Regions from separate parts of the Kribbella sp. NPDC003557 genome, predicted to be linked through region 1. Evidence: riboswitches for the same ligand, from Rfam matches in the RefSeq annotation. Region 1 holds a riboswitch; each other region holds the start of a gene.

Region 1 (9,511 bases):
GCCGGCGCGACGAGGACGTCCCCGTCGACCCGGAAGTCGCCGTCGGTGGTGCCGAACCCGCCCGGTACGACGCGCAGCCTGATACCCCCGCCGCGCCGGTGCTGCGGCCCGGCGAGGAGCAGCTCGGCGACGCCGTGCAGGGATCGACGGGTTACGGCGAGCGAACGTTCGTCCATGGCTGCGGTCTCCTCTGTAACGCCCAGGCCGTGCGTCGGCACTGATCACTTTGATCGATAGGTGCCGCGAAGGGTGGGAGACGTTACATGAACTGGCATCGGGTGGACGAGGTCGACGTCCCGGCGGACGGGCGGGTCCGCAGTGTGGTCGTGGACGGCCGGAGCATCGCGTTGGCGCGTTGCGGGGCGCGGCTCGGCGCACTGGACAACAAGTGCCCGCACCAGGGCGGCCCGCTCGGCGAGGGATCGATCGAGAAGGGTTTGCTGCGGTGTCCGTGGCACGGCTACGACTACGACCCGATCACCGGCCAACCGCCGGAAGGGTTCTCCGACAGCGTCCCGTCGTTCCCGGTGGACGAGCGGGCGGACGGGGTCTACGTACAATTGCCGGACCGGCAGGAAGCGGTCCGGACCGTCGCCGACGTGCTCGTGGAGACCTTGGTCGCCCATGGCGTCAGTCACGTGTTCGGGATGGTGGGGCACTCCAACCTAGGGTTCGCCGAGGCGATGCGACGGGCCGAGGACCGTGGTGAGCTCACCTACATCGGCATCCGGCACGAAGGCGCGGCCGCCTTCGCGGCAGGTGCCTACGGCAAGCTCACCGGCCGCCCGGCCGTCTGCTTCGCGATCGCCGGACCGGGATCGACCAACCTGCTCACCGGTCTGTACGACGCCAAGCTCGACGGCTCGCCCGTGCTGGCCGTCTCCGGTCAGGTGCCGTCCAAGTGGCTCGGCCGCGGCGCGTTCCAGGACCTCGACCTGACCGCGGTCTTCAAGGACGTCGCGGTCTCGAGTACGGCGGTGCAGGCCGGCAGCGATCACGCCGAGCTGGCCGCGCTGGCGGTCAAGCACGCGGTCGACGGTCGCGGAGTCGCGCACCTGGTTGTGCCCGACGAGGTGCAGGTCCAACCGTCCGACGCGGCGGCCAAGACCCCGGACGGACGGATGTCCGGCCGCCGGATCAGGCCGGACGAGGACACGCTGTCGCGGGCGGCGGCGGTCATCCGCGACGCCCGCCGGCCCGTGATGATCGTGGGGCACGGCGCCCGCGGCGCCGAGGCCGAGGTCCGAGCCCTGGCCGAGCGCCTGAACATGCCCGTCCTGACCACCTTCAAGGCCAAGGGACTGTTGCCGGACACGCATCCGCTCGGCGCGGGCGTGCTCGGCCGCAGCGGTACGCCGGTGGCGAGCTGGCTGATGAACGAGTCGGACCTGCTCGTCGTGGCCGGCGCCTCGTTCTCGAACCACACCGGGATCGCGGCGTACAAACCGATCGTCCAGATCGACGACGACCACACCGCGATCGGACGTTTCGACGCGGTCACCGTGGACGTGCTCGGCGACGCACGGCTCGCCCTGTCCGCGTTGACCGGCATGCTCTCCGACGCCAAGGCCGAGGACCAGCGACCCGATGTGGCCGAGCGCTGGGCGATCTGGCGCGCGGAGAAGCAGCGGCGCGTGAACGACGACCGGGGTCGCGGCGTGTCGGCGGCCGCGGTGTTCGACGCGCTGTCCAGGCACCTGCCCGCGGACGCCGTCGTGACCGTTGACGTCGGCAACCATGCGTACTCGCTCGGCCGCTACCTGGAGTCGAAAGGTCAACCGGTGCTGATGTCCGGCTACCTCGGCTCGATCGGCTTCGGGTACCCCGCGGCGCTCGGCGCGTGGGCCGCCGCGCCGGGCCGGCCGGTCGTCGCGGTGACCGGCGACGGCGGATTCGGGCAGTACGCCGCCGAGCTCACGACCGCGGTCAAGTACGGCATCCCGATCAAGCACGTGCTGCTCGACAACCATTCGCTCGGCAAGATCAGCAAGGAACAACTGGCCGCCGACTACCCGGTCTGGCACACCTCGCTGCACAACCCCGACTGGGCCGCCTACGCCGAGCTCTGCGGCGCGACCGGCCTGCGGGTCACCCGCCGTCAGGACCTGGACGACGCGATGACCGACCTGTTCACCGCCACCGGACCTGCCCTGCTCTGTGTCGAGCAGGACGCGGAACTGCTCTAAGGAGATCGACCGATGACCGAGTACGACGACCTGCGCGCCCTGTTCCTCAACTGCACGCTGAAGCGGTCGCCGGCCGTCAGCAACACCGAGGGACTCATCGACGTCAGCCGGAAGATCATGGAGAAGCAGGGCGTCCAGGTGGACGTGATCCGTGCGATCGACCACGACATCGCCACCGGGGTCTGGCCGGACATGACCGAGCACGGCTGGGCGACCGACGCCTGGCCGGCGATCCAGGAGCAGGTGATGGCCGCCGACGTCCTGGTGATCGCCGGGCCGATCTGGCTGGGCGACAACAGCTCGGTCACCAAGCAGGTGATCGAGCGTCTGTACGGCAACTCGTCGCTCCTGAACGAGCACGGGCAGTACGCGTACTACGGACGTGTCGCCGGCTGCCTGATCACCGGGAACGAGGACGGCGTGAAGCACTGCGCGATGAACGTCCTGTACTCGCTGCAGCACCTCGGGTACACGATCCCGCCGCAGGCCGACGCCGGGTGGATCGGCGAGGCCGGCCCGGGACCGTCGTACCTCGACGTCGGTTCCGGCGGGCCGGACAACGACTTCACCAACCGGAACACGACCTTCATGACCTGGAACCTGCTGCACCTCGCCCGGATGCTGAAGGACGCCGGCGGCGTGCCTGCGCACGGCAACCAGCGCTCCGAGTGGGACGCCGGCTGCCGGTTCGACTTCGAGAACCCGGAGTACCGCTGACGTCCGGGGTGCTGCTGTACCGTCGGCATGTGGGGGTGGTGCTGCCGACGGACGACGTACTCGTCGCCGGTCTGCGAACCGGGGACGAGGAGACGTTCGCGTGCCTGCTGAACGGCTGGTCCGGCTCGATGCTGCGGCTGGCCCGGTCGTTCGTGTCCACCTCGGCGAGTGCCGAGGAGGTCGTGCAGGACACCTGGCTGGCGGTCTTCGAGGGGATCGAGCGCTTCGAGGGCCGGTCCTCGCTGCGGACGTGGGTGTACCGGATCCTGGTGAACATCGCCCGCAAGCGCGCCACCCGCGAGCAGCGGACCGTACCGTGGACCAGCCTCGCGCCGGACCACGAGCCGACGGTCGACCCGCGGCGTTTCCGGGGCGCCGACGACCAGTACCCGGGCGGCTGGCGGGCGTTCCCGGAGCGCTGGCCGACCACCGAGAGCGAGGTCCTGGCCCACGAGGTCCGGTCCACCGTGGCCGCGGCGATCGAGGGCCTGCCGATCCGGCAGCAGGTGGTGCTGACGTTACGAGACATCGACGGACACGACGCGGAGGACGTGTGCGCGTTGCTGGAGATCTCGATGGCCAACCAACGGGTCCTGCTGCACCGCGCCCGAGCGGCCGTCCGCGGCCGGCTGGAGCGCTATTTCACGAGTGCCGGAGCTGACGCATGACGTGCGCCGAAGTGGTCGAGCTGGTCACCGCCTATCTCGACGGTGCGCTGGATCCGGCGACCGAGCAGCGGTTCGTCGAGCATCTGGAACTCTGCGACGGCTGCGAGATCTACGTCGAGCAGATCCGCCGGACGGCGGCCGAGGTCGGGCAGGTCGAGCCCGAGAACCTGTCCGAGGAGACCCGCGACCGGCTGCTCGACGCCTTCCGTTCGTTCCCCCGCGGCTGACCGCGTAACGTCCGGCCGCGTCGGCGGCACTGAAGCTCTATGCCGGATGTCGAGTTCACCAACCTGTTCGCGGTCGTCCTGATCGCGTTGCTCGCACCGCTGCTGCTCGGGCTCGCGCCGCGACTCCGGGTCCCGGCGGTCGTCGTCGAGATCGTGGCCGGGATCGTCCTCGGTCCGCACGGACTCGGCCTGATCGACGTCGACCTGCCGCTGCAGATCGTCTCCTTGCTCGGGCTGGGTTTCCTGCTGTTCCTGGCCGGGCTCGAGATCGACGTCCACCGGTTGCGTGGGCAGGTGCTGCGGCTGGCGGTGCTGGGCTACCTGGTGACGTTGCTGCTGGGTGGCCTCGCCGGCCTCGGGTTCTCCGCGGTCGGCTGGGTGGACAGCGCGCTCCTGCTTGCTGTCACGTTGTCAGCGACGTCCCTGGGTCTGGTCGTACCGGTGCTGAAGGACGCGGGCAAAGCGGAGGGCAGTGTCGGGCAGTTCACCATCGCGGCCGCTTCGGTTGCCGACTTCGCCGCCGTACTGGTGCTGTCGCTGGTCTTCTCGACCGAAGGCGGCAGTGCGGGCGAACGACTCGTCATGGTCGGGCTGTTCGCGCTGCTGGTCGTCGTCACGGGTCTCGTGGTCGCCACGGCAGGGCGGTCACAGCGGCTCGGTGGGGTGCTGTTGCGGTTGCAGGACACCACCGCAGAGATCAGGGTCCGGGCCGCTGTGGTGCTGTTGGTCGCCTTCGTCGCCTTGGCGGAGCAGTTCGGGTTGGAGACGATCCTTGGTGCGTTCCTGGCCGGGGCCGTCGTCGGGCTGGTGGACCGGGACGCCACGTCGCACCCACGGTTCCGGATCAAGCTGGAGGCGTTGGGCTACGGGTTCCTGATCCCGGTGTTCTTCGTGACGAGTGGACTCCGCCTCGATCTGCGCGGCCTGCTCGACGATCCGGCCGCGCTCGTCCGCGTGCCGTTGTTCCTGCTCGCGTTGCTGGTCGTCCGCGGCGTACCGGCGTACCTCACGGTGCGCACGCTCGGCCCGCGGGCCATGGGCGCGACGGCGCTGCTGCAGGCGACCTCGCTGCCGTTCATCGTGACGGCGACGCAGATCGGCGTGGAGACCGGGCTGATGGGCCCGGTCACCGCTGCCGCTCTCGTCTGCGCCGGGCTCCTGTCCGTGCTGGTGTTCCCGGCGGTCGCGCTGGTGCTGCTCAGGCGGCCTGCCGCCGACCGATCCGGCCGAGCAGTACCGCAGCCACCATCGAGACGATGATCGACGTGTACGTCGCGCCGAGCCAGCTCGGTACGGGCTGGTCGTTGAACAGGCCCTGCTGGAGCCTGGTCCAGAACGGCGACCAGCCCGCGACGGTGCCGGGGTTCACGAGCTGGTACGCGACGAAGCCGATCAGCCAGGCGACCGTGGGCTGCCAGCGGAACTTCGCCGTACTGGACACGTCCCACCGCATCTTGCTGACCACGAAGAAGTCGGCGATCGCCACCGCGAACAGCGGGACGAAGACCGAGCCGATCAGGTACAGGAACTGCGTGTAGTTGCCCAGGTCGATGAACAGCGCGATGCCGGTGGCGATCGCGCCGATCGCGACCGAGATCCACCGCCGGTCGATGTGGCCGATCAGGTTGTGCGCGGCCATCGTGGTCGAGTAGACGTTCGCGTACGCCTCGTCGACCTCGTCCACCAGCAACACGAGCAGCGCGATCGCGCCGGCCGGCAGCGTGACCAGTGCGGTGATGACGTCGTCGCTGTTCGTCCCCAGCGTCGCGACGGCGACCACGCCGAGGGCGTAGTACGCGATGGCGGCCAGGCCGTAGCCGAGCGTGGAGCCGGCGAACGCCGCCTTGTTGGTGCGCGAGTGCCGCGTGTAGTCCGCGGCCAGCGGAGCGAACGACACGACACCGGCCGCGGCGAGGTCGACCGCCGGCCAGAAGCCGAACACGCTGTCCTGCGGCAGGGCGTGCGTCGGCTTGCTCAGCACCTGCACGAACAGGTACACCGACGCGATCAGCACGAGCCAGACCATGAACTTGCGCAGGATCTTCACGCTGCCCAGCGGACGCACCGCCATCGCGGTCGCGATCACCCCGGCGAGTACGACGAACAGCCAGCGCCACCGCTCGCTCGTCACCGCGACCGCGGCCTGCGAGATGACGATGATCTCCATCGTCGCCCAGCCGACGTTCTGCGCGATGTTCAGGACGGTCGGCGCCATCGAGCCGCGGCGGCCGAACAGGCCGCGCAGGCTCGCCATCGCCGGCGCACCGGTCTGCGACCCGAACACGGCCGCGCCGCCGAGCACCAGCGCGCCGATGCCGCAGCCGACGAAGACCGCGAGCAGACCCTGCCACAGCGAGCCGGTGTACGCCGCGACGAGCGCGCCGGTCACCGGGCCGAACAGCGAGATGCCGAAGTTGCCCCAGAGGGTGAACTGGTCGAAGAAGCCGAGCGTGCGCGGCGCATCGGTGGTGAGGACGAGCGGCGCCTCGGTGGTGCTCGCAGGACGAACAGCTGTATCGGTCATGAGTGACCCCACTCCCTACGCCGGCATTACCCGGTCAGGTTCAGGCGGTCGGCGACCCAGCTGTCGCCCTCTCAGCCCGCGCATCCTCGGTGCGAGCTCCCGCATAGGTTGGTGCTGCGAGTTTAACGCGTCAGCTATTTTCCGGCAGCGCGGCTGCTCGTTCTATGAGCGCGGCCAGCTCCGGGCCGTTGGTGACGACCGGCATGTGCGCACCGGTGTCCAGCGTGCGCGCCTCACCGTGACTGAGCTCGGCGAGCTGCTCGAGCCACTCCTTCGTACACATCAGGTCGTGCTTGCCGCGGACCAGGACCACCGGCACCCGGACGTGCGGCATCACCGCGGCCAGGTCGTGGATCCGCGACGCCTCGCCGGCGCGGGCGATCGACGGCAGTGTCGTCCGCGCGTACTGCGGGCTGATCCGGACCAGCTTCGGTACGTCCGGGATGGCCGAGCCGACGAGGCGGACCGCCCGGTCGACCCAGCTCGACATCCGGATGTCACCCGTCGGCGCGGCGAGGACCAGCGCGTGCACGAGCTCGGGGTACCGGACCGCCGCCTCGACGACGATCTGGCAGCTTGCCGAGTGGCCGACCAGGACGGACCGCTCGCGGATCTTCCCGGCCAGCGCCACCGCGAGTGCCCGCGGGTGCAGGTCCTCCCGGGCGCCCGCCGGTTCGCCGTACCCGGGCAGCGTCACCACGTGGTACGGCGTGACGAGATGCTCGACGGTCCGCGCGTACGACTCCGGGCCGAGGCCCAGGCCGGGCACGAGGACGATCGGTGCGCTCACTCCCAGGGCGCCTTGGCCGGTGCACCCTTGACGACCGGGTTCGACACGTCGGGCTTCAGCTCGCGGTACCCGAGGAACAGGCCGACCGCGAGAAGCAGCAGGCCGACGCCACCCCAGCCGTACGCCGTGGGCAGCCGGTGGACCGCGTCGTCACTGCCACCCAGGCCGGTCGACAGCACCATCAGCAGCCAGACCAGGATCAGGACGACCGACACCGCGACCAGAAGCAACCCGGCGAGCTCAGCCGGCTCAGGTCGACGGCCGGCCTTACGACGGGCCAGCACGTCGCGGAGCCACATCACCAGCGCGCCGGTGCCGACGACCAGGAGCAGCAGCTGGCCGATCGCGTCGAGGACGTCGGTCCGCAGCGGGTGGTTCAGCGGCGAGCCCGGCGCCTGGGAGATCTCCCGGAGCGCGACCCGCTGGACGGAGACGACCAGCAGGCCGTAGATCGCGGCGATGAACGCCGCCAGACCGACGACCCGTGCAGCCCGCGGATCCCGCGACGGCTCGCCCCGGCCGTACGTCGGAAGCTCATGCGGCTCCGGACTCGCCTCGGCGCCGTACGGCGCGCCAGGACGATAGGCCGGGGGCTGGTGGTACGCCGGGTTGCTCTGCGGTGGCGGCTGGGTCCCGTAGGGCTGGGGCTGCGCGTAGGGGAACTGCTCAGGCGGAGCAGGCGGACCGCCGTACGTGCCACCGCCGTACGGCGTGGGCGGAGCGTAGTGATGCTCCTCACCAACGGGCTGCTGCTTGTCGGGCTCATCGCCCCGGCCATACGTCGGGAAGTCCTGTGACGACATCGGTAGCTCCCTCCGTCGTACCCAGTTTCTCAGGTGGCCTTGATGGTCGGCCAGGCGTTCGGCAGGCAGCCGGCCAGGCCCTTGGTCTGCTGCATCATCACCGGCGCGGGGGTCTTCGGAGTGGTGCAGGCCGAGTGCCCGTGACCGAGCGCGTGACCGACCTCGTGGTTGACCAGGTAGCTGCGGTACATCTCGACGTTGCCGTTGTACGCCGGGATCGCGTAGATCCAGCGCTTCGCGTTGAGCACGACCCGGTCCTCGACGCGGCAGGACACCTCACCGCCGGTGTCGAGCGGCAGGCACAACTTGTCGGTCAGCGTCGGCGTCGCGAGGATGATCCGCAGGTCGGCGTCGACACGGTCCGTCCGCTCGAAACTCACCGGGTGCACCGCCTGCCAGCCGCGCGGATCCGTCAGCGTCTTGTGAATCGCCGCCGCCACCGCGGCCCCGTTCACCGACACGCCTTGCTCGATCTCCACCCGGTACGTCAGCTTGTCGCGCACACCGGTCGCCTTGTTCGACCCCGGCACCACAGCGAGCTTCCCGGTCGAGACCAGCACGTTCGGCTTCGCGCCCTTCGGCTTCCGCGTCAGCGTCGGCGCCGGCCGCAGCGGCGTGGTGAACTTCTGCGTCGGCGTAGCGATCGGAGTAGGCGTCACCGTCGGCGCCACCGGCGCTTCCTCAGCCGCGACCTCGTTGACCCCCGCAACCGCCTGCGCCGCAAGACTGTTCCGGTGCGCCACATCCGGATGCGCCACCACCACAGTCCCCAGCACCGCCAGCGCAGTCACCACAAGCCACTGCCCCTTGTACGACTTCCGCCGACTGTGCCGCCCACCCCGACGCCGAGACACGTCGGCCCGCTGGCCGCTCCGCCGGGTGGTCATGACAAGTGACCCTACCGATACCTGCCAAAGCACGAAAGCCCGGTTGTGTTAAGCCGCGGTCAGATGCGTTGGCGGAACAGGAGGACGGGCTATCGGTTGGCGCATGGTGCGGCGGTCGTCAGTGGGTGCGGATGCTGCGCGTAGGGGTTGTGGGCGTGGGTTGTGGGCGTGGGTTGTGGGCGTGGGTTGTGGGCGTGGGTTGTGGGCGTGGGTTGTGGCGTGGGTTGTGGGCGTGGGTGTGGGTGTGGGTGTGGGTCGACCGTGGAGCACTGGTCGGCCGGCAGGGCGGCTCTGTTGCCAGCCGCACGTACCGGGGTCGGCTGCTGGAGACCACGGTGATGCTCGGCGGGGCGTTGGCTTGCAGTCGCCCCGCACAGCAGCGCGAACCAGCGGGCGCCAGCCGCAACACCCAGGCCAGACGGAAGCAGTACGACGGCACGAGCCGCACGACCGGGGTAGACCGTTCCCCTCGCCGACCACCGTCGTGCTCGGCAACGCGTCCGCCTGCAGTCACCCCGCGCGGCAGCGCGAACCGGCGGGCGCCAGCCCGCAACCGCCCGGCGCCAGCCGGAAACTGTACGACGGCACCAGCCGCAGGATCGTTGGAAGACCGGCCCGCTCGCCGGCCACGGTCACGCTCGCCACGACATCCGCCCGCAGTCGCACCGCGCGGCAGCGCGAACCAGCGGGCGCCAGCCCGCAACCGCCC
Region 2 (9,511 bases), on a different contig from region 1:
GTGTTTGGTGTCAATTGGTGCAACTGTCCACAGATCGGGCGTTTCGCGTCCGAAGTGCCCACCACTGTGGCCCTCCGACCGCTAGCCTTTGCCCAGTAAACGCGGGTGAACTGTGACGAAAGGACCATCGTGAGCGACCAGAACGTACCCCCGGGCACCGGACCGGAGGACGGCCGGAGCCAGGGACCGGGCGCGCCCGGTGGGCAGCCGTCCTATGGACAGGGCGCCCAAGGCCCAGGGCAGAACCCGTACGGCAACCCCGGTGCGACGCCTCCGGGCCAGCCGGGTCAGCCTGGTTACGGCGCTCCGGGGCAGTACGGTCAGCAGCCGGGCCAGGGCGGTCAACAGCCCGGGTACGGCCAGCAGCCAGGCCAGGGCGGGCAGGGCGGCCAGCCGGGTTACGGCCAGCCGCAGTATGCCCAGCAGCCGGGTCAGCCCGGCTACGGCCAGCCGCAGTACGGTCAGCAGCCCGGCTACGGCCAGCCCGGCGGCTACCCGCAGGGCCCTGACTACGGCCAGGTTGCCCAGGCCCAGAGCGGCCTCGTGCAGATCCCCGGCATGGGCACCGTCAAGGTGGCGACCATCGGATCGCGTGCGCTCGCGCGCATCATCGACTCCGTCATCCTGTATGCGATCGTCGGCATCCTGTACTTCGTCTTCATCGGCGGTACGGCGGCGGCGACCAACGACGGCACGGTGTCCGACGGCGAGACCGCCGGCATCCTCGGCGGCTTCTTCGCCTTCCTCGGGATCTCGGTCCTGATCACGGTGCTGTACGAACTGCTGCTCACCGCGTTCAAGGGCCAGACGGTCGGCAAGATGGTCATGGGCATCAAGGTCGTCCGCTCGGCCGACGGTCAGGTCCCCGGCTTCGGCCCGGCCTTCATGCGCTGGCTGCTGCCGATGATCGGCTCGTTCCTGTGCTACGTCGGCGCGCTGCTCGTCTACCTGTCGCCGCTGTTCGACAGCTCCGGGCGGGTGCAGGGCTGGCACGACAAGGCCGCGAACACGCTGGTGATCGGGCTTCGCTAGTCGGTAGAGCGTCCGGGGAGGGGTTGTGCTGAATCCGTTCGAGCAGGACTGGTGGGATGCGTGGAACCTGTGGAGCGCATTGGGCCAGGGTGTTCAGCTACAACCTCTCCCGCCGCCGGTGCCGCTGGAGCCCGGTGAGTACGCGTACGCCGTCGAACCGTGCGAGGTGCAACGGTTCGACGGCATCCGGCTGGCCTTCGGGAGCTCCCACGGCAACGCGACGGCCGCTCAGTGGCGCACCATCGACAACGGTACGGCGGTCCTCACGCCGCACCGCGTGCTGCTGCTGAACCGCATGGGCCAGCAGGTCTTCGGTCTGGCGGCCGTGACCCGGATGTGGACCGAGCACGACGGGACCGTGCTCGCCTACGGGGACACGCAGTACAAGCTGCGGGTGCCGCGGCCGGTCTGGTTCGACGTGATGCTGAACCAGGTCGCCTTCCACCGGCGGATCGACCTGGTCGTCCCGCCCTTCGTGCAGGCCGGCTGGCATCGCGCCGGCCTGATCTGACCGGCGTTCAGAAGTTCCGCAGGACGCCGAAGACCAGCAGGGCGCCCAGGGCAACCTTCGTCAGGATCGAGACTGCCCGCGGGCTGAGCCGCGGCCTCGGCAATCTGAGCCGACCGGCGCGGGCCAGTGACCACGCCAGGACTTCGTAGCCGATGGCAACACCGATGAGTGGGCCGAGGACGAGGACCGCGGCGTTGAAGTGCCAGGCGGCGTTCAGGTCGCCTTCGAGCAGGGCCGCGGCCATCCTGGTCGCGCCGCAGAACGGGCAGTCGAGTCCCGTCAGCGTGTGCAGCGGGCACGGAACGCCGAGACCGGTCAGCCGGTAGATCCCGGCGAGCGCGAAGCCGCCGATCCCCACCCCGGCCAGGCCCCAGACACGACGGTCGACAGGCTTCACCGGCCCAGGCGGGCGGAGCGTCGCGGCGGCGGTCACCCCCCAACGGTAACCCCACACAAGGCGGGCCGGGTCGGGAAGGTGCCGCGATACTGTGTCCCTCGATCGACCGAGGGACGGATCCGATGAGCACACCGACGCCGCCCGACGACAACCGGCCGCAGGACCAGCCGTACGGAACCCCGCCGCCGGGCTACGGGCAGCAGCCGGGCTACCCGCACCAGCACGCCCAGCAGCACGCCCAGCAGCACGCCCAGCAACAGCCGTACGGACAGCCCTACGGGCAGTCGCCGTACCCGCCGGGCTACGGCCAACCGCCGTATGGTGCCTACGGCTATGGGTACGGCGCTCCCACGCCGCCGCTGGCCGAGTGGGGCTCACGGGTCGCGGCGTCGCTCCTCGACAGTCTGATCTCGACGGTGCCGCCGCTGATCGGGTTCGGCGTGCTGATCGCGAACGTCGCCGCGCGGGACGGCAACCCGTACCCGGAGGACAATCCGCAGTGGTGGGCGATCATCCTGTTCTTCCTCGGCATTGTCGCGAGTATCGGGCTGAGCCTGTGGAACCGGGTCTTCCGTCAGGGCCGGACCGGCCAGAGCGTGGGCAAGAGCGCGCTGAACATCCGGCTGATCGACGCGACGACCGGGGAGTCGATCGGCGCCGGCCGGTCCTTCCTCCGCGACTTCCTCGCCGGCCTGTTCGACAACGCCTGCTTCTTGAACGTGCTGTGGCCGTTGTGGGACGACCAGCGGCAGACGTGGCACGACAAGGTCATCAACACCTACGTGATCAGGACGTCAGTGTGAGCGCAGCAGACCGGCACAGGTCACGGCCCACAGGACGCTGGAGAACGTGCCGATGATGAAGCGCTCCGCAACGGCTTGCGGGGTCACCGACGCGGGCTGATCAGGGCTGCGCAACTCCGGGTACCTGGCCAGTCCCTTGATCGCCAGCACCACGGCGATCCCTTCCGGCCAGCCGGACACCAGCGACGCGTAGATCGCCATTCGCTCGAGCGCGCCGATCAAGGCGCCACCACGCAGGACCTCACCGGCTTTCTGCGTCGACTGGGCCCGGGTGTTGCCTCGGTCGGCCAGCGCCATCACAGAGGTCGTGAGCGGCCCACCGCCGGTCACGGCCAGCGCTCCGGCCAGCAGGAGCAGCACGTTCCACCAACGCTCGGCCCAGCCCGCTACACCGTGCCCGGCGAGCAGCAGCACGCCGACCGCGGCCAGGCAGGCCAGCATGACTGCGCTGATGACGATCTCGGGATTGGAGCCGGACTTGGGGACCCACGCCAGGACAGCGAGCACCAGTGCGGCGGCGGTGAGCGACAGGATCAGCGCCGTCACGCAGCGGCCCCGCCCGCGAGGAGGTCCGCGGCCAGCACCCGTCCGCGCTGTTCCTCGGCGAATCCCGCAGCCTGGGCGCGTTGGGTCACCGCCGACTGGCTGATTCCGAGTTTCACGCCGATCTCCCGCCTTGTCAGTCCTTCGCCCAACAGGTCCGCCACTGCCCAGCCGCGGTCGCTGCGGCGCCGCAGGACGGACGCCATCAGCCACAGCACCGTCTCCACCTGCTCCGCCCGGCGCGGGTCCGCGCCGACCACGTTCAGGTGGTGCGGACTGGATTTCGCCCGGGTCACCGCCTCGCGCGCGAAGACGTATGCCTCACCGCTGCCGGCGCGGGTGCTGCGCGGCAGCGGTTCGGTGACCGCGCCGATGCCGAGTCCGACGTACCAGCTGTCCGCCCGGAGCAGCTCGACGATCACGTCGATGGTCGCGCGCGCCTCGGACAGCACGCCCTGCACCTCGTCGCCGGCGGTCCGCTCGAACTTCCGCAGCAGCCCGGTCCGCCGCGGCCGGCGGTTCAGGGAGTTCAGTAGCTCGGGTACGAGATCGCTCGTGCTTCGGCTGCCGCGCTGATCTACCGTGAGAACGAAGACCATCGCCCTGCACCTCCTTCCGAACGGGTTAAGGCTACAGTCTTATTCACGTAGAGTGAAGGGCAAAACCTGAATCGCTTCAGCCCGTCACTCACCGTATCCGGCCCGGAGTGCGGTGCACGCCGGGCCGGACGGCGTACCGACTCAGTCCGTGATCTGCAGGTAGACCTTCTGATCGCCCGCCTTGAAGGTTTCCGACATCTCCGCGAAGCCGGCCTCGATCGCCTCGGCCGACGTCAGGCCGCGTTCCTCGGCGTACGCGCGGATGTCGGCGGTGATCCGCATCGAGCAGAACTTCGGCCCGCACATCGAGCAGAAGTGCGCGGTCTTCGCGGGCTCGGCCGGCAGCGTCTCGTCATGGAACGACCGGGCCGTGTCCGGATCCAGCGAGAGGTTGAACTGGTCCTCCCAGCGGAACTCGAACCTTGCCTTGGACAACGTGTCGTCCCAGGCCTGCGCGCCCGGATGTCCCTTGGCCAGGTCGGCGGCGTGAGCAGCGATCTTGTACGTGATCACGCCGGTCTTCACGTCGTCGCGGTCCGGCAGCCCGAGGTGCTCCTTGGGCGTGACGTAGCAGAGCATCGCCGTCCCCAGCCAGCCGATCTGCGCCGCGCCGATCGCCGACGTGATGTGGTCGTACGCCGGTGCCACATCGGTTGCCAACGGCCCCAAGGTGTAGAACGGCGCCTCCCCGCAGAGCTCCTCCTCGAGCCGGACGTTCTCGGCGATCTTGTGCATCGGCACATGCCCCGGGCCCTCGATCATCACCTGGACGTCGTGCTCCCAGGCGACCTTGGTCAACTCGCCGAGCGTCCGGAGCTCGGCGAACTGCGCCTCGTCGTTGGCGTCCGCGATGGACCCCGGGCGCAGCCCGTCGCCGAGCGAGAACGTCACGTCGTACTCGCGGAGGATCTCGCACAGCTCCGCGAAATGCGTGTACAGGAAGGACTCCTGGTGGTGCGCCAGGCACCAGGCGGCCATGATCGACCCGCCGCGCGACACGATCCCGGTGATCCGCCGCGCGGTCAGCGGTACGTACCGCAGCAGGACGCCGGCGTGCACGGTCATGTAGTCCACGCCCTGCTCGCACTGCTCGATCACCGTGTCGCGGTACACCTCCCACGACAGCGCGGCCGGATCGCCCTTCACCTTCTCCAGCGCCTGGTACAGCGGCACCGTCCCGATCGGCACCGGTGAGTTCCGCAGGATCCACTCCCGGGTCTCGTGGATGTTCTTCCCGGTCGACAGGTCCATCACCGTGTCGGCGCCCCACCGGGTCGCCCAGACCAGCTTCTCGACCTCTTCCTCGATCGAACTGCTGACGGCGGAGTTGCCGATGTTCGCGTTCACCTTCACCAGGAACTTCTTCCCGATGATCATCGGCTCGCTCTCCGGGTGCCGCCGGTTCGCCGGGATCACCGCCCGGCCGCGCGCCACCTCCGCCCGGACGAACTCCGGGTCGAGTCCTTCCCGCAGTGCGACGTACCTCATCTCCTCGGTGATCACCCCGGCCCGCGCGTGCCCGAGCTGGGTCCGCGGCTCGCGGCCGGCGATCCACTCGCGCCGCAGCGCGGGCAGACCGGCCTGGACGTCGATCTCGGCCGACGCGTCGGTGTACGGACCGGACGTGTCGTAGAGGTCGAAGTGCTCGCCGTTGGTCAGATGCACGCGGCGCGCCGGTACCCCGAGCTCCCCGCGACGGATCTTCTCCGAGCCCGAGATCGGGCCCGTGGTGACGGCCGGTCGGATCGTGCTGACATTCGTCATGCTGCTGCTCCCTACGCCGGAATTACCCGGACAGGTTCGGCGGTCGGCGGCGCCGGCAGCAGAGTCTTGTCTCTGGCCAGCCGCCCTCTCAGCCCACTACGGTGCGAGCTCCCGCGATCTCCAGTTGTCACGGACCACCCTAGACGAACCCTGTAACGTCGAGGGATGCGCGACCTCGTCTATCCGCCCGTCATCGCCTTCGCGAAGACCGCGTTCACGGTGCTGGACCTCAAGATCCGCCGCACCGGGACCGAGCACGTCCCGCGCACCGGCGGGGCCCTGATCGCGATCAACCACATCAGCTACGTCGACTTCATCCTGGGCGGGTACGGCGCGCTGCCGGCCAGGCGGCTGGTGCGCTTCATGGCCAAGGAGGTGCTGTTCCGCAACCGGTACTCCGGCCCGCTGATGCGCGGCATGCACCACATCCCGGTGGACCGCGAGGCCGGCGCCGCGTCGTACCAGCAGGCGATCCGCTACCTGAACGACGGTGAGCTGGTCGGCGTCTTCCCGGAGGCGACGATCAGCCGCTCGTTCGAGCTCAAGGAGTTCAAGTCCGGCACGGTCCGGATGGCCGCGGAGGCCGGCGTACCGGTGCTGCCGATGATCCTGTGGGGCACGCAGCGGATGTTCACCAAGGACCACCCGCGGGACTTCACCCGGCACCGGCCGATCTCGATCAGCGTCGGCGCCCCGATGACGGTGACCCGCGACGACGACCCGGTCGAGGCGACCGCGCGGCTGCGCTCCACGATGGCCGGAATGCTCGACGAGACGATCCGCTCGTACCCCGAGCAGACACCCGGCGCCTGGTGGCTGCCGGCCGCGTACGGCGGCACTGCCCCGACCCCGGCCGAGGCCGCACGCCTCGACCAGGAGGAACTCGCACGGCGTGCGCTGAAGAAGAAGTAGGTCTCAGGTGACGCCTTTCGGCGTCGTGGAGGAGCCGAGCAGATTGCCGGCCCGCTCGAGCATGTCGGTGGCGAACCGCTCGCTGAAGCCGGCCGCGAACCCGCTCACGGCGAACACCGCGGTCGACTCGGGCCCGCCCGCACCTTGTGTCGCCGTCACCACGGTGAAGTAGGCCAGCGCACCGAACACGGCGCCGATCGCGGGGCGCAGGGCCCCCAGCATCACTCGCTGCCAGCGCGGCGCCGTGTCGTCGATGATCAGGTTGCCGGCCGCCATCCGCTGGATCACGCTGACCGTGGCGCCCAGGATCGCCATGCAGGTCGCCGCCACGATGGCCGACGGGGTCAGCGCCGACTGCCACCACTCCGCCGCGGCGAGACCCAGCAGTGCTACCAGGCCCAACGCGGGAACGGTGCCCAGCAGCACACCTTGGAAGTACTCCAGCCGCGCCTGCCGCTGCAGCAGCGCGTCGACCCGGGCCGTCATCGTGGCAACCTCGGTCTTGGCAGCAGCGATCGACGCGGCCTTCTGCTGGCCGGTCGCCTCGGGGTTCGCGACCGTATCCGCGGCGACCATGATCCGGGTCAGCCCGGAGTACGCGTGGTCGGTCGCTTCCTCGAGAATGTCAGCAAGGTCCTTGCCGGACAGGCCGTAGCGCGCCTTGCGGGCCGCGATCTTGCAGTTCACCTCCACCGCGACGAGTTCGGGCGGAGGTGCGTTGACGATCGAATGAACCGTCCGGTCCTTGGCCAGCAGGCAGCCCCCGACGACGATCCGGCAGAAGTACTGTTTCTCGATCCCGCCGTGGCCGAAGTGCGCGTTCAACGCCGGGATCAGCCAGTTGCCGGCCGCGGCGCGGCGCGGATCCGGCGAGCGCGCCAGGCTCTGCGCCTGGACGATCTGGCCGAACGACACCGGCCCGTGGACGGCGGCCTGGAACAGGTCGGGGAACCGCTGCGCGTAGGACTGGCCGTCGCCGATCTCCGAGACATCGTCCGAGCGGTAGTTCGGCTCAGGTGCGCTTTCGGCGGGCATCAGGTCATCTCCCGTTGCTGATCCGCCGGCACCTGGCGCGGTTCGTCCACCGCCTCGGCGGTCAGCGCGCGATCGATCGGGTCGAACAGGGTGCCGGGCACCAGGCGCAGGACGGGGTGCGGGCTGGGTGAGCCGCGGGTGAACGCGTCGGCCGGCGGCATCTGCCAGCTCGACGCCAGTGTCAGCAGCGCGTCGGTCCGGAGGTTCACGGCGGTTCGCTGGCCGCCGTTGATCGTGTACGACGGCAGCGCGGCGGTCGCGTGCGCCCCGGCCAGGTCGGCGTACGGCAGGGCGCCCGGCGACGGCTCGTCGTACCCGCGGCGGAAGCCGGTCAGCCAGGTGTCGAGGCCGGCCGTCGCGGTGCGGAACCGGATCCAGCGATGGTTGTCCCAGCCGTTGCCGAGGACGAACCGGGTGACGAGCTTCTGCGCGCCTGCCTGACCACGCTCGACCAGGTCGGTCACCACCTTGTCCTTCATCGTCAGGTTCAGGCCGCCTTCGTCGTGGTCGTGGTAGATCGTCACGATCCGGTCGCGGTAGCCGGGCATCACCAGCTGCGCCTCGTCGACCCAGCCGCGCGCGGTGTCCAGGATCGACCGGCCGAACATCGCGACCAGGCCGAGTCCTTGTCCGTTCCATCGGGTCCAGCGCCGGTTCAGCCCGCCCTGGTTGACCACCGGCAGCCGAGTGTTCTCGGCCTCGTCCTTCGTGTCCTTCGGTACGCCCGGCGGGAAGGGTGCCAGGTCGACCGCGAACGTCGGCCGGGCCGGCAGCGGCGAGTCGAAGAAGTGCACCGGCAGGTTGCTCGCGATGCCGCCGTCGGAGAACCAGTTGACCTCGAAGTCCGGCGCGGGGACCGCGTGCAGCGCCTGCTCCGGCCCGGCCTCCGGGTGGGCGTCACGCCACTCCGATACCGCCGCGCTCACCTTCCGGTACTTCGGGTGCGTGAAGTCGATCGCGTACAGCGGCACGGCGGAGATCAGGAGCGGGAAGCTGAGGCTCATCCGGGTCGCGACGATCACCGGGAGGTCGGCGGCGAGCGGGAACGGCCGCTTCGCCCCGGCCTGCAACCTGCGCAACTGGCCGGCCCATCGCCTGGCCGGTTGCGAGGACAGCGGCGGCGGGTGCTCGCACATCCAGTCCACGACCTCGGCCGGGAACAGCTTCTTGAACTCGCCCGGGTCGAAGAAGTACTCGTGCTCCGGCCACGGCATCCGCATCGGCTGGTGCCGGGTCAGGTTGGTGGTCATCATCCGCAGCTCGACACCACCCGCGGTCAGCTGCCCGAAGGTGATCGGTGCCGCGTTCTTCGGCCGCCCGGCGAAGTCCTGCAGCTTGGCGTACAACCAACGGGTCAACGGGTCGGCGTCCGGGTTTCTCCCTGCCATCCCGTTGCACAGTCCGAAGTTGTTGTCCGGCACGTCCTTCGCGAGACTCCGCAGCACGCCGATGACAACGGCCGTGACGGCGCCGACCACGAGCACGAGCGCTCCGGCGATCACCGCGGCCCACGACGCCACCCCCTGACCGAGGAGCCCGAGGACGAGGAGTACGAGGCCCGGCACGGCGCCGGCCAAGGCCCACACGGCGAAGGCGGACAGGGCGGCGACAGCGATGCGCGCGACCCGGCCGGGGCCCGACGTACCGAGACCGGCCGTGAAGACCTTGTACAAGGCCGCCGTACCAGCTTGAGGCTGGAAAAGCCGGAACAACAGCGAGGTGCCTCCGCGACCGCGCGCCATCAGATCGGCAGGCAGTCGTTCGAGCTTCTCGAACCCGTCGGCGGCCCGGCCGAGTTCCGCTGCCGCCGCGGCCGCCGCAGCGATGGCCCCGGCCGACGATCCGCCGACCGACGCGAGCTTGTACTGGCGGGCGAGTTCGCAGACCGCGCTCGGATAGATCACCCCGCTGGTGA
Region 3 (9,511 bases), 730 kb from region 1:
GGTTGCCCGAACTCGAGCCGGTCGGGATCTCGGCCGGGCTGCACGTGATGACGTGGCTGCCGCCGGACCTCGGCGAGGACGCGCTGCGGCAGGCGGCATTGAAGCGTGAGCTCGGGGTGTACGGCCTGGCGCCGTACTGGGTTTCCGGAACCGGTCCGGCCGGGCTGGTGTTCGGGTACGGCTCGCTGTCCCGGAAAGAAGTTGTCGAGGGCATCGACCTGCTCGCGGACGCGGTCGCCGAGATCCGCGGTGGATGAATAAGTATCCGTTTCATTGCAATTCGATCCGAGCGGTCCTACGCTGGGTGGAGTGATCGCCGAAGCGCGTATGGACGCTCTGATGAACCAAGGCTGGCAGGCCGCCCACAGCACCGAACTGGACGGCTGGCTGGTCCGGCGCAACGCCGGAGTCACCCTGCGAGCGAACTCGGTGCTGCCCGCGAGTGCGCCGTTCGACCTCGACAGGGCCTTGGAGTACGTGGAGAACCTGTATCTCGCGCACGACATCAGGCCGTCGTTCCAGATCAGCCCGGCGGTTCAGCCGAGCGACCTCGATGCACGGCTCGAGGCCCGTGGGTACGAGGTGCGCAACCCGACGCTGGTGCAGTGTGCGGCGATCTCCGACATCCTCGCGACGCTGCCCGCGCCGACGCGGCCGGTGAATATATCCACGACGCCGTCGGTCGGCTGGACCGACTTCTGGTGGAGTGTCGACGGGCGTGGCGCCGAGACCAGGGCGACCGCGGAGGAGCTCCTGGTCCGCGGGAACGCGCTGTACGCGGCGGTTCCCGACGATCAGCGCGCGCAGGCGATCGGCCGGCTCGCGCTCGTCGACGACACGGCCGGGCTCTACTGCCTCGCCGTCGACGAACGCTTCCGCCGCCAGGGCCTGGCCGCCGCGGTGATCCACGGTTTGTTGCAGGCGGCAACGGATCGGGGAGCGAAGTGGGTCTGGCTGAGCGTCCTGGAGGACAACGCGCCGGCGCGGACCTTGTACGACCGGCTCGGCTTCCGGACCGTCTCGCGCTACCACTACCGGGTCAGAGCGTGACCTTCTGCAGGTGATCGAGGACGACGAACTCGGCGCCGGTCTTCTCGACCGAGGTGCGGAGCGGCGTCAGGTCGGTCCACGGGATGCCGGGCTCGTCGAGCGGCTTGTCGAAGTCGTCCCAGTGCGTGGCGATGACCTTCTTGACCGGCTTGATGGTCCGCAGCAGGCGGTCGGTGATGCCCGGCTCGCCGCCCGGGGCCGCGAGGACGACGTCGACCTGGAGGTCGCGCAGCGCGTTCGGGTCGAAGTTCGCCGTACTGAGGCTGAGGACGCGCTTGCCGCCGATCGTGATCACGAACGCGAGTGTGCCGCCTTCGACCAGGTCCTCGATCACGCGCGGGCGCGGCGGGACGGCGTACCGGTAGCCCGGGTACGCGTAGGTGTGCCGCTTGCCGCCGCAGGAGTGCAGCGACGGGAACACCTCGATCGTGAAGCCCTCGAACGGCAGGTACTCGCCGCCGCGCACCGGTGACAGCAGTTCGTCCGGCGTCTTCATCGCGCGCAGCAGGTTGGCGTGCGTCTCGGTGCAGAGCACGGTGGCCTGCGTCTGCTTCGCGACGTACGGCACGTCGGCCATGTGGTCGTAGTGGCCGTGGTGCACCAGGATGGCGTCCGCCGTGCTGAGGTGCTTGTCGATGACGTCCGGCTTGATCACGAGCTTCGTCTTCGGGTCGGCGCCCTCGGGGGTGAACGTCCCGGTGTGGAACCGCGTCAGCCACGGATCGGTCAACACGACGCTCTTACCGCACCGGATCTGCCACGCATGCGTCCCGAACCAGGTCAGCTCGACAGCCTCCTGCTGCGTCTGCCCGGCCTGCCCAGCCTGCTCGGCCTGGCCCGCCTGCCCGGCCTTCTCCGCCTGACCGGCCAAGCCTGCCTGACCTGCCTGCCCTGAAGTTGCTGCCTCGCTGCGGTTTTCGAGGCCGATCGCCCCCGCCACGCCCGCGGCGCCGGCCGCCGCCGCGCCCGCCAGCATCCCTCTCCGACTCACCTTCACGCTGTCTCCTCTCGTTTCCGCCAGTCAAGGCGAGCGCTCCGGCGATGTCGAATATGCTCTTACGCATGACCCGATTGTCTGGAGATATCACCGCAGGTCAGCCAGGTCCATGCTGACCGAAAGACACCTCCAGATCTTCATCGCCCTCGCCGAGGAACAGCACTTCGGCGACGCAGCACGCGTCGTCGGCATCACCCAGCCCCCGCTCTCCCAAGGCCTGCGCCGCCTGGAAGCCCTGGTCGGCGCCAAGCTCTTCGAACGCGGCGCCGGAAACGTCGAGCTCACCCCCGCCGGCGCAGCGCTCCTCCCGTACGCACGCCGCGCCCTGACCTCGATCGAGGAGCTACACCAGGCAGCCGTGGCCCGCGATCCGGAAGGCCCCGAGATCCGGCTCGGCCTCGCGCCCGAAGTACCGCCGTCCGCGGGTGCGGCCGTCGCCGCCGCCTGCGGCTCGATCATTCCGGGAAGCCGAGTCACGGTGGTGACCGCGCCGACGAGTTCCCTGGTCAACCAGGTCGGCACGGGCCGCCTGACCCTGGCCGCCGTACAGCATCCCGCCGTACTGGACGGTCTGGAGGCCGGACCGGTCTCGCTCCTGCCGACCTGGGCGTTGGTGCCGGCGTCGACCGTGCACGACGAGGTCGTGGCGCTGCGACAGCTCGAGGGCCTGCCGATCGCCGTCCGTCCGCGGGCCGAGGCGCCGGCCGCTCGGGACCTGTTCCTGGACACGCTGGCCTTGCACCGGCCGGACGGCGGAACCGTCGTCGTGACGGACGAACGCGCCGGGCTGGCGATGGCCGCGGCCGGCCAGGCGATCGTGGTGACCGCCGACCCGGCCCTGATCGCACCAGGCGTCGCGCGGCATCGGCTGGCCGACGATCCGCTGCCGTTGCGGCTCCGACTCGTCTGGTCGAGGACGCGGACACCGTTCCTGCGGCCGAACGACGTGATGGCGCAGCTCACGGAAGCGCTGGCGTCGTGAACGCGCGGATCCGCGGGATCTTCGAGGACGCCGGCGTCCGCGGCTGGTTGCACGCGGTCTCGCTCGACGACCCCGGGGCGACCGTCGAGCTCGACGCCGACATGGTCGTACCGCTGGCGTCGGTCTACAAGCTGCCGCTGCTCGCCGGGTTCTGCCGGCTGGTCGACGAGGGTGAACTCGATCCGCGCGAGCGCGTGACGCTCGAGCCGTCGGAGCGGACCGCGGGACCGACGGGGCTGTCCGTGTTCGCCGACCCGGTGACGGTGTCGCTGCGCGATCTGGCGCTGTCGATGGCGACCGTCTCGGACAACGCGTCGGCCGACGCGCTGCTGGACATCGTCGGTCTGCGCCGGCTGGCCGCGATCCTGGAGTCCTTCGGCCTGCACCACACCTGGGTCCGCCGGGGTACGGCGGCCAACCTGCGGGACCTGCAACGGCGTACGGGCGCGGACGACGCCGACGCCGCGCTCGCCGTCCTCGCGGACAACGACCGGACCGATCCCGTCGGGGTGTACGAGGCGGCGAACGGGTCAGCGGCCAGCGCGCGCGATCTGACCCTCCTGCTGCGGCGGCTGTGGGCGGGGGAGTTGCTGTCGGCCGAGCAGACTGCGTTCGTGCAGGCGACGATGCACCGGCAGATCTTCCTGCACCGGTTGGCGTCAGGCTTCCCGCACGACGGCGTCCGCGTCGCGGGGAAGACCGGAACGTTCGGCGCCTTGCGGCACGAGGCGGGTGTCGTCACGCTGCCCGGCGGGGCGGCGTTCGCGATCGCCGTCCTCACGCTGGCCGCGCGCGGCGACTTCCGCCAGCCGCGCGTCGACGCCGCGATCGGCGAGGCCGCCCGGGTGGCGGTCGACGCCCTGCGCTAGACGATTGCGAACGCCTCGATCTCGAGCATCGCGTCCGGGCTGAACAGCGCGGCCACCTGGACCGCCGTACTCGCGGGCTTCGGCCCCGGGATGTATCTGTCGCGGACTGTGCGGACCGCGGGCAGGTAGCCGATGTCGGTGACGAAGTACGTCAGTTTGACCACGTTCTCGAACGTGACGCCCGCCGTCGCCAGGCAGCGCTCCAGGTTCGCGAACACCTGCTCGGCCTGCGCGGCCGGATCGCCGACGCCGACGAACCTCCCGTCCGGGTCCAGTGCGACCTGCCCCGAGATCGCGACCCATTGGCCGGTTCCGGTCACCACATGGCTGTACCCGTTGCCCGGTGCAACGCCCGCCACCTGCGGATACTCCAGCTCAGTCATGCACCAGATATACCCCGGCCAGGGTTGAGAAACCGGTTTCCATCGCGAGAGGATACGAGCGTGGGACGGACACCGAAGGACTCGATCACGATCGCCGACGTCGCGCGGGCGGCGGAGGTGTCGCGGGCGACCGTGTCCCGGGTGATGAACGGTCGGCTCAGTGTCGCACCCGAGATCGTCGCCCGGGTGCGCGCCGCGGCGGAACGGCTCAACTACCGGCCGAGCGACCTGGCCCGCAGCCTGTCGCTGGGCCGGACGAACATGGTCGCGCTGGTCGTGCCGGACCTCGGCAACCCGCTGTTCCAGCAGATCCTGCGCGGGATCACCAACGCGTCCGCGGCGGCCGGCTACAAGGTGCTGGTCGCCGAGACCGCCGAGAACCCCGACGCCGAGGCGGCGATCGCGATCGAGGCCCGGCGCCGCTGCGACGCGCTGATCATGGTCTCGCCGCGGATGGACGAGGAGCGGCTGCTCGAGCTGCTGCCGCAGGCGCAGCCGGTGATCCTGGTCAACCGCCAGGGCCCGGCAGAGGTGGCGTCGGTGGTGGTCGACTACGGCCGTGCCGCCCGGATCGTCGTCGACCACCTGGTCGGCCTCGGGCACCGGCGGCTGGCGTTCCTGTCCGGCCCGGCGGCGAGCGCGTCCAACAAGCTGCGGCTGGCGGCACTCGACCTCGCCGAGCGGGAGATCCCCGGCCTGGAGCTGGTCCGGCTCGAGTGCGGCTGGTCGATCGAGGACGGGTACGCCGCGGTCGAGCGGGTGCTCGAATCGCAGGCCACCGCAGTGGTCGCGTTCAACGACCTGGTCGCGTTCGGGTTGCTGGCGCGGCTCAACGAGGTCGGGGTCGCCGTCCCCGAGGACCTCTCGGTGACCGGGATGGACGACATCGGGCTGGCACGGTTCGCCGTACCGTCGCTGACGACGGTGCGGGTGCCGCAGAAGGACCTCGGCGAGCTCGCGTGGCAGCGGCTGCATGCGGCGATCACGGCCGGAGCGGGCGAGGCCGACGCCGTACCCGAGCTGCGGCTGGCGGTGCGGGCGAGTACCGGTCCGGTGCCGCCGGAGCCGCGGTGGAGCGGGGACGGCGCCGCGGACCAGGTCGGGTGGCAGCGACAGGGCGACATCTACGCGCTCGGGAGTTCGGCGGGGCTGCTCGCGCGGTACGAGTTCGGGCGGCGGATGCCGCAGGTGCACGCACCGCGGCCGTACCTGCATCCCGTTCGGACGCTCGGCGGGCACCCCTTGACCGAGGTCAACCCGGTCGATCATCGGCACCACTACGGACTCTCGCTGTCCATCGCCCAGGTCAACGGCACGTCGCACTGGGGCGGTCGGACCTACGTGCGCGGCCAAGGCCCGACCCTGCTCACGAACCACGGTCAGCAACGCAGCCGCGGCGTCACGGTCGACGGCCGCTCGTTGATCGACGACATCACCTGGTACGACGAACAGGGTCGACCCCAACTGGTCGAACGGCGGCGCCTGACCGGGGACCTCGCTTTCGGCGGCTGGCGCCTCGACTGGCACAGCGTGCTGACAGCCCGCTACGGCTCGGTCCGCATCGACAGCCCGGCGACGTGTGGACGCGCGGGTGCTGGCTACGGCGGGATCTTCTGGCGGTTGCCCTCTGCGTCGACGACTGTCCTCTGTGCCGACGGTGACGGGCGCGACACTGCCTTTGGATCTCACAGTCCGTGGCTCGCCTTGGTCCAGGGCGATGTCACTCTGTTGTTGCTGCAGCCGGATCAGGTGTGGCCGTGGTTCCTGCGCACCGCGGAGTACGTCGGCGCGTGCCCTGCGCTCGCCTGGGAGCATCCGTTGACGCTGCAGCCCAACCAGGACCTGACGTTGTCGCTCACCGCGCTCCTGCTGGACAGGGCAGTGGACGCGGCTGAGGCTAAAACGTTGGCAGACCAGTTGTAGGCGACGACGCCAGCGCCGACTGCCAGCGCTTCGGCACACGGCCGGCCAGGCGTGCGTTCCGCCCGGCGGAGACGGCGTCGCGCATCGCGGCGGCCATCAGGGCGGGCTTCTCCGCGCGGGTCACCGGGGTCGCGAGCATCACCGCGTCGCAGCCGAGCTCCATCGCCAGTGCGGCGTCGCTCGCCGTACCGATGCCGGCGTCGACGATCACCGGGACGTTCGCCGCCTCGGCGATCAGCGCGATGTTGTGCGGGTTGCGGATGCCGAGCGCCGAACCGATGGGTGCGGCCAACGGCATCACGGCCGCACACCCGGCCTGCTCGAGGCGACGGGCGAGGATCGGGTCGTCGTTCGTGTACGGCAGCACGGTGAAACCGTCGGCCACCAACGCGTCCACGGCGTCGAGCAGCTCGACCGGATCCGGCAGCAGCAGGTGGTCGTCGGCGACGACCTCGACCTTGATCAGGTCGGTCTCCAGCGCTTCCCGGGCCAGCTTCGCGGTCAGCACGGCCTCGGCCGCGGTGTGACAGCCGGCCGTGTTCGGCAGGACGTCGATGCCGTGCTTCTTCAGCACATCGAGCACCGAGCCTTCGTGGCCGGTGCCGAGGCGGCGCATCGCGACCGTCGTCAGTTGGGTGCCGGAGGCAATCAACGCCTCCTCCATCACCTCGAGGTTGGCCGAACCGCCGGTCCCCATGATCAGGCGGGAGGTGTACGTGCGCCCGCCGAGCTCCAGTGGATCGTCCATCTCAGCCTCCCTGGGTCGCGCTGACGATCTCGACCCGGTCGCCGGGCGCGAGCGTGGTCTGCGCCCACTCGGCCCTGGTCAGCACGTTCTGGTTCACCGCGACCGCGATCCCCGTACTGCGGTCGGAGTACTCCGCGATCAGCTCGGCCACGGACCGGCCGGCCGACCCGTCGATCGCCGTACCGTTCACCCAGACGGATTCCATCGCTTCCTCCCTACGCCGGAATTACCCGATTCAGGTTCAGCGGTCGGTGACGGCCCAGTCACCCTCTCAGCCCACTCGCTGCAAGCTCCCGCGGACGCTTCGACTATAGCTGACGGGTCAGTCGACGGTGGTGCCGGTGAGGAGGGCAGCGAGCTCTGTCGGTCTGTAGAGGACCTGTTTGCCGGTGCGTTCCGGTTCGACGAGACCCGTGCGGCGGAGTAGCTGCAAGTGCTGGCTCACGGCGGACGGGGTGACCTTCAGCTCGCCGGCCAGGTCGGTCGTTGTCCGGGGATGGGTGAGGAGCTCGAGGATGTGCGCTCTCGGCGTACCGATCAACTGAGCGAGGTCATGGCGCGACGGTGGCTCGACGACCGACCACAGGTGCGCCTGACCGCGTGGCGGATAGCCGAGCAGCGGTTCGGCGCCAGGGTCGAACGGGATGACCGCGTGCGGGCCGAAGAGCGTCGGCTGCAGTACGAGTCCGCGGCCGGCGACGTCCTCGGTGCGGCTCTGTTCGGCGACACGGTCGACCTTGAGCAGCCCGTCGGCGTACGTGATGGCAGGGCCCAGCCCGTTGAGCATGGCGCCGGTGCCCTGTTGCGTGAGGACGTGGCCGCGGTAGCTGATGTCTGCGGACAGCAGTGTGCGCATGCGGCTCCAGTACGGCGCCATGACGGCGTCCCAGTACTGGCGTAGCGCCTCGACGACCTTGTCGACGGTGAGGTCCTCGGGGAGTTGCTGGTTGACCGCGATGATCTGACGTTCGAACGTGGCGGTGTCGACGGCGGCGATCAGGTTCAGCTCGTCTTCGAGTTGCGTGAGGGGCGAGGACGGGCGCGGAGTCAGGAAGTCCGGGCTGCCCATGGTGTCGTTGACGAGCCATCGCAGGACGTCCCAGTCGAGCTCCGCGACGTACGGCTGCACCGCCCGGACCCACGCCAGCTGCAGCGGGAAGCGGCCCGGATCCCTGAGGGCCCGCAACGACAGCACCATCTCCGCGACCGGCGACACCGCGAACCGGACGTCCGCCAGGTCCTGCGACGTCAGCTGATAGGTGAGCACCCCGATCCCTTCGTCGATGTAGGCAGATCCTAAATCGACAGGCTGTCGGTGGCGCATGCGATGGTCGGTGCCATGGGATTTCGCAGAATGGACACCGAGGAAATGGCCGAGTTCCTGGCGCAGCCCCTGATCGCGGTCCTGGCGATCGACGACCCGGGCTGGTCGCCGCACGTGACACCTGTGTGGTTCATGTACCTGCCGGACTCGGGCCGGTTCCAGGTGATGACTCCGACCCGGTCGAAGAAGACCAGACTGCATCGCACCGGCACAGGCGAGCTGTCGCTCTCGATCCAGACGGTCGAGGGCTCAACGGCTCGATATGTCAACATGCAGGGTGTGGCGCGCTTCCAGCCACTCGACGCCGACCTGCTGAACGCGACGGTGGAGAAGTACCTGCCGGAGGAGCACCGCGCCGCGTACGTCGCCGACCCACCCGAGGACGCGATGTTCGACATCACCCCACGCCGCATCACCACCGGGGTCATCGGCTGACAGTCGGCCGCCCTGCGTCGTCGTAATGGGTATGACTGAGTATGTACTCGACAGGGACCGGACCCGGATCGGCTTCGTGGCCGCTCACCGCGTAGGCGGCAAGGTGCGCGGCCACTTCCCGGCCGTCGAGGGCGCACTCCACATCGACACCGCCGACCCCACCGCGTCGACAGCCTGGCTGACCGTGGAAACGTCAAGCGTCAACACCGGCAACCCCCGCCGCGACAACCAGCTACGCCAGGACTTCTTCGGCACACCGACCTACCCCGCAATGACCTTCGTCGCCACCACCATCACCCAGACAGCGCCTGGCTCCTTCGACGTCACCGGCAACCTAACGATCCGCGGCACAACCCACCCGCTCACCGTGCCCCTCTCGGTAACCGACACCGGCGACGAGCTGCACTTCAAAGCCTCCCAAACCATCAACCGCCACACCTGGCAAGCCAACTGGAACGCCTTCACCACAGCCCTAATCCACCCCAACGTCGAACTAGACCTATCCCTCACCGCCAAACGCCACCCACCCACCTGACCCCGACCCGCCTGACCCCCACCGCACGCTCGACTCGCCGGCCCGGCTCCGCAGTCCGACGCTGTAACCCGGATCCCAGGGCCGAACCCGCGAGCCGGATCCTCGGCCCACTCCACGGGCGGCCTCGCAGGCAGAACCCGGGCCGCATCCTGAACCCCACTCCGCAGCCCGTTGCGCAGCCTCGCTCCGCACGGCCGGATCCTGGGCCCCACTCTGCGGCAGCTCTGTAGCCCGGCTCTCGAGGCCGGCTTCGCAGGTCGGATCC

Evidence for each region. A riboswitch is a leader RNA that binds a small molecule or an ion and turns the genes downstream of it on or off. The one in region 1 is predicted to bind thiamine pyrophosphate.
Region 2: another riboswitch for thiamine pyrophosphate. It lies ahead of thiC (phosphomethylpyrimidine synthase ThiC); the one in region 1 lies ahead of ABZW60_RS10295 (cytosine permease).
Region 3: another riboswitch for thiamine pyrophosphate. It lies ahead of thiS (sulfur carrier protein ThiS); the one in region 1 lies ahead of ABZW60_RS10295 (cytosine permease).

What each region holds. Positions count from the first base shown of each region.
Region 1 covers NZ_JBEXMY010000002.1:892,581-902,091, forward strand. The annotation lists gene ABZW60_RS10265 (hypothetical protein) at 1-176, opposite strand, end outside; gene ABZW60_RS10270 (thiamine pyrophosphate-binding protein) at 264-2,186, shown strand; gene ABZW60_RS10275 (flavodoxin family protein) at 2,199-2,903, shown strand; gene ABZW60_RS10280 (sigma-70 family RNA polymerase sigma factor) at 2,933-3,571, shown strand; gene ABZW60_RS10285 (anti-sigma factor) at 3,568-3,798, shown strand; gene ABZW60_RS10290 (cation:proton antiporter) at 3,838-5,058, shown strand; gene ABZW60_RS10295 (cytosine permease) at 4,997-6,322, opposite strand; TPP riboswitch at 6,318-6,435, opposite strand; gene ABZW60_RS10300 (alpha/beta hydrolase) at 6,453-7,112, opposite strand; gene ABZW60_RS10305 (hypothetical protein) at 7,109-7,915, opposite strand; gene ABZW60_RS10310 (DUF3152 domain-containing protein) at 7,945-8,802, opposite strand.
Region 2 covers NZ_JBEXMY010000001.1:1,211,095-1,220,605, forward strand. The annotation lists gene ABZW60_RS05820 (RDD family protein) at 130-1,032, shown strand; gene ABZW60_RS05825 (hypothetical protein) at 1,058-1,543, shown strand; gene ABZW60_RS05830 (DUF2752 domain-containing protein) at 1,551-1,976, opposite strand; gene ABZW60_RS05835 (RDD family protein) at 2,063-2,743, shown strand; gene ABZW60_RS05840 (hypothetical protein) at 2,735-3,289, opposite strand; gene ABZW60_RS05845 (transposase) at 3,286-3,885, opposite strand; gene thiC (phosphomethylpyrimidine synthase ThiC) at 4,027-5,649, opposite strand; TPP riboswitch at 5,640-5,774, opposite strand; gene ABZW60_RS05855 (lysophospholipid acyltransferase family protein) at 5,815-6,561, shown strand; gene ABZW60_RS05860 (hypothetical protein) at 6,565-7,596, opposite strand; gene ABZW60_RS05865 (hypothetical protein) at 7,596-9,511, opposite strand, start outside.
Region 3 covers NZ_JBEXMY010000002.1:159,823-169,333, reverse strand. The annotation lists gene ABZW60_RS06735 (PLP-dependent aminotransferase family protein) at 1-257, shown strand, start outside; gene ABZW60_RS06730 (N-acetyltransferase) at 310-1,050, shown strand; gene ABZW60_RS06725 (MBL fold metallo-hydrolase) at 1,040-2,047, opposite strand; gene ABZW60_RS06720 (LysR family transcriptional regulator) at 2,157-3,029, shown strand; gene ABZW60_RS06715 (serine hydrolase) at 3,026-3,898, shown strand; gene ABZW60_RS06710 (RidA family protein) at 3,895-4,281, opposite strand; gene ABZW60_RS06705 (DUF6807 family protein) at 4,342-6,204, shown strand; gene ABZW60_RS06700 (thiazole synthase) at 6,179-6,952, opposite strand; gene thiS (sulfur carrier protein ThiS) at 6,954-7,157, opposite strand; TPP riboswitch at 7,148-7,259, opposite strand; gene ABZW60_RS06690 (DUF5937 family protein) at 7,275-8,219, opposite strand; gene ABZW60_RS06685 (pyridoxamine 5'-phosphate oxidase family protein) at 8,292-8,711, shown strand; gene ABZW60_RS06680 (YceI family protein) at 8,743-9,246, shown strand.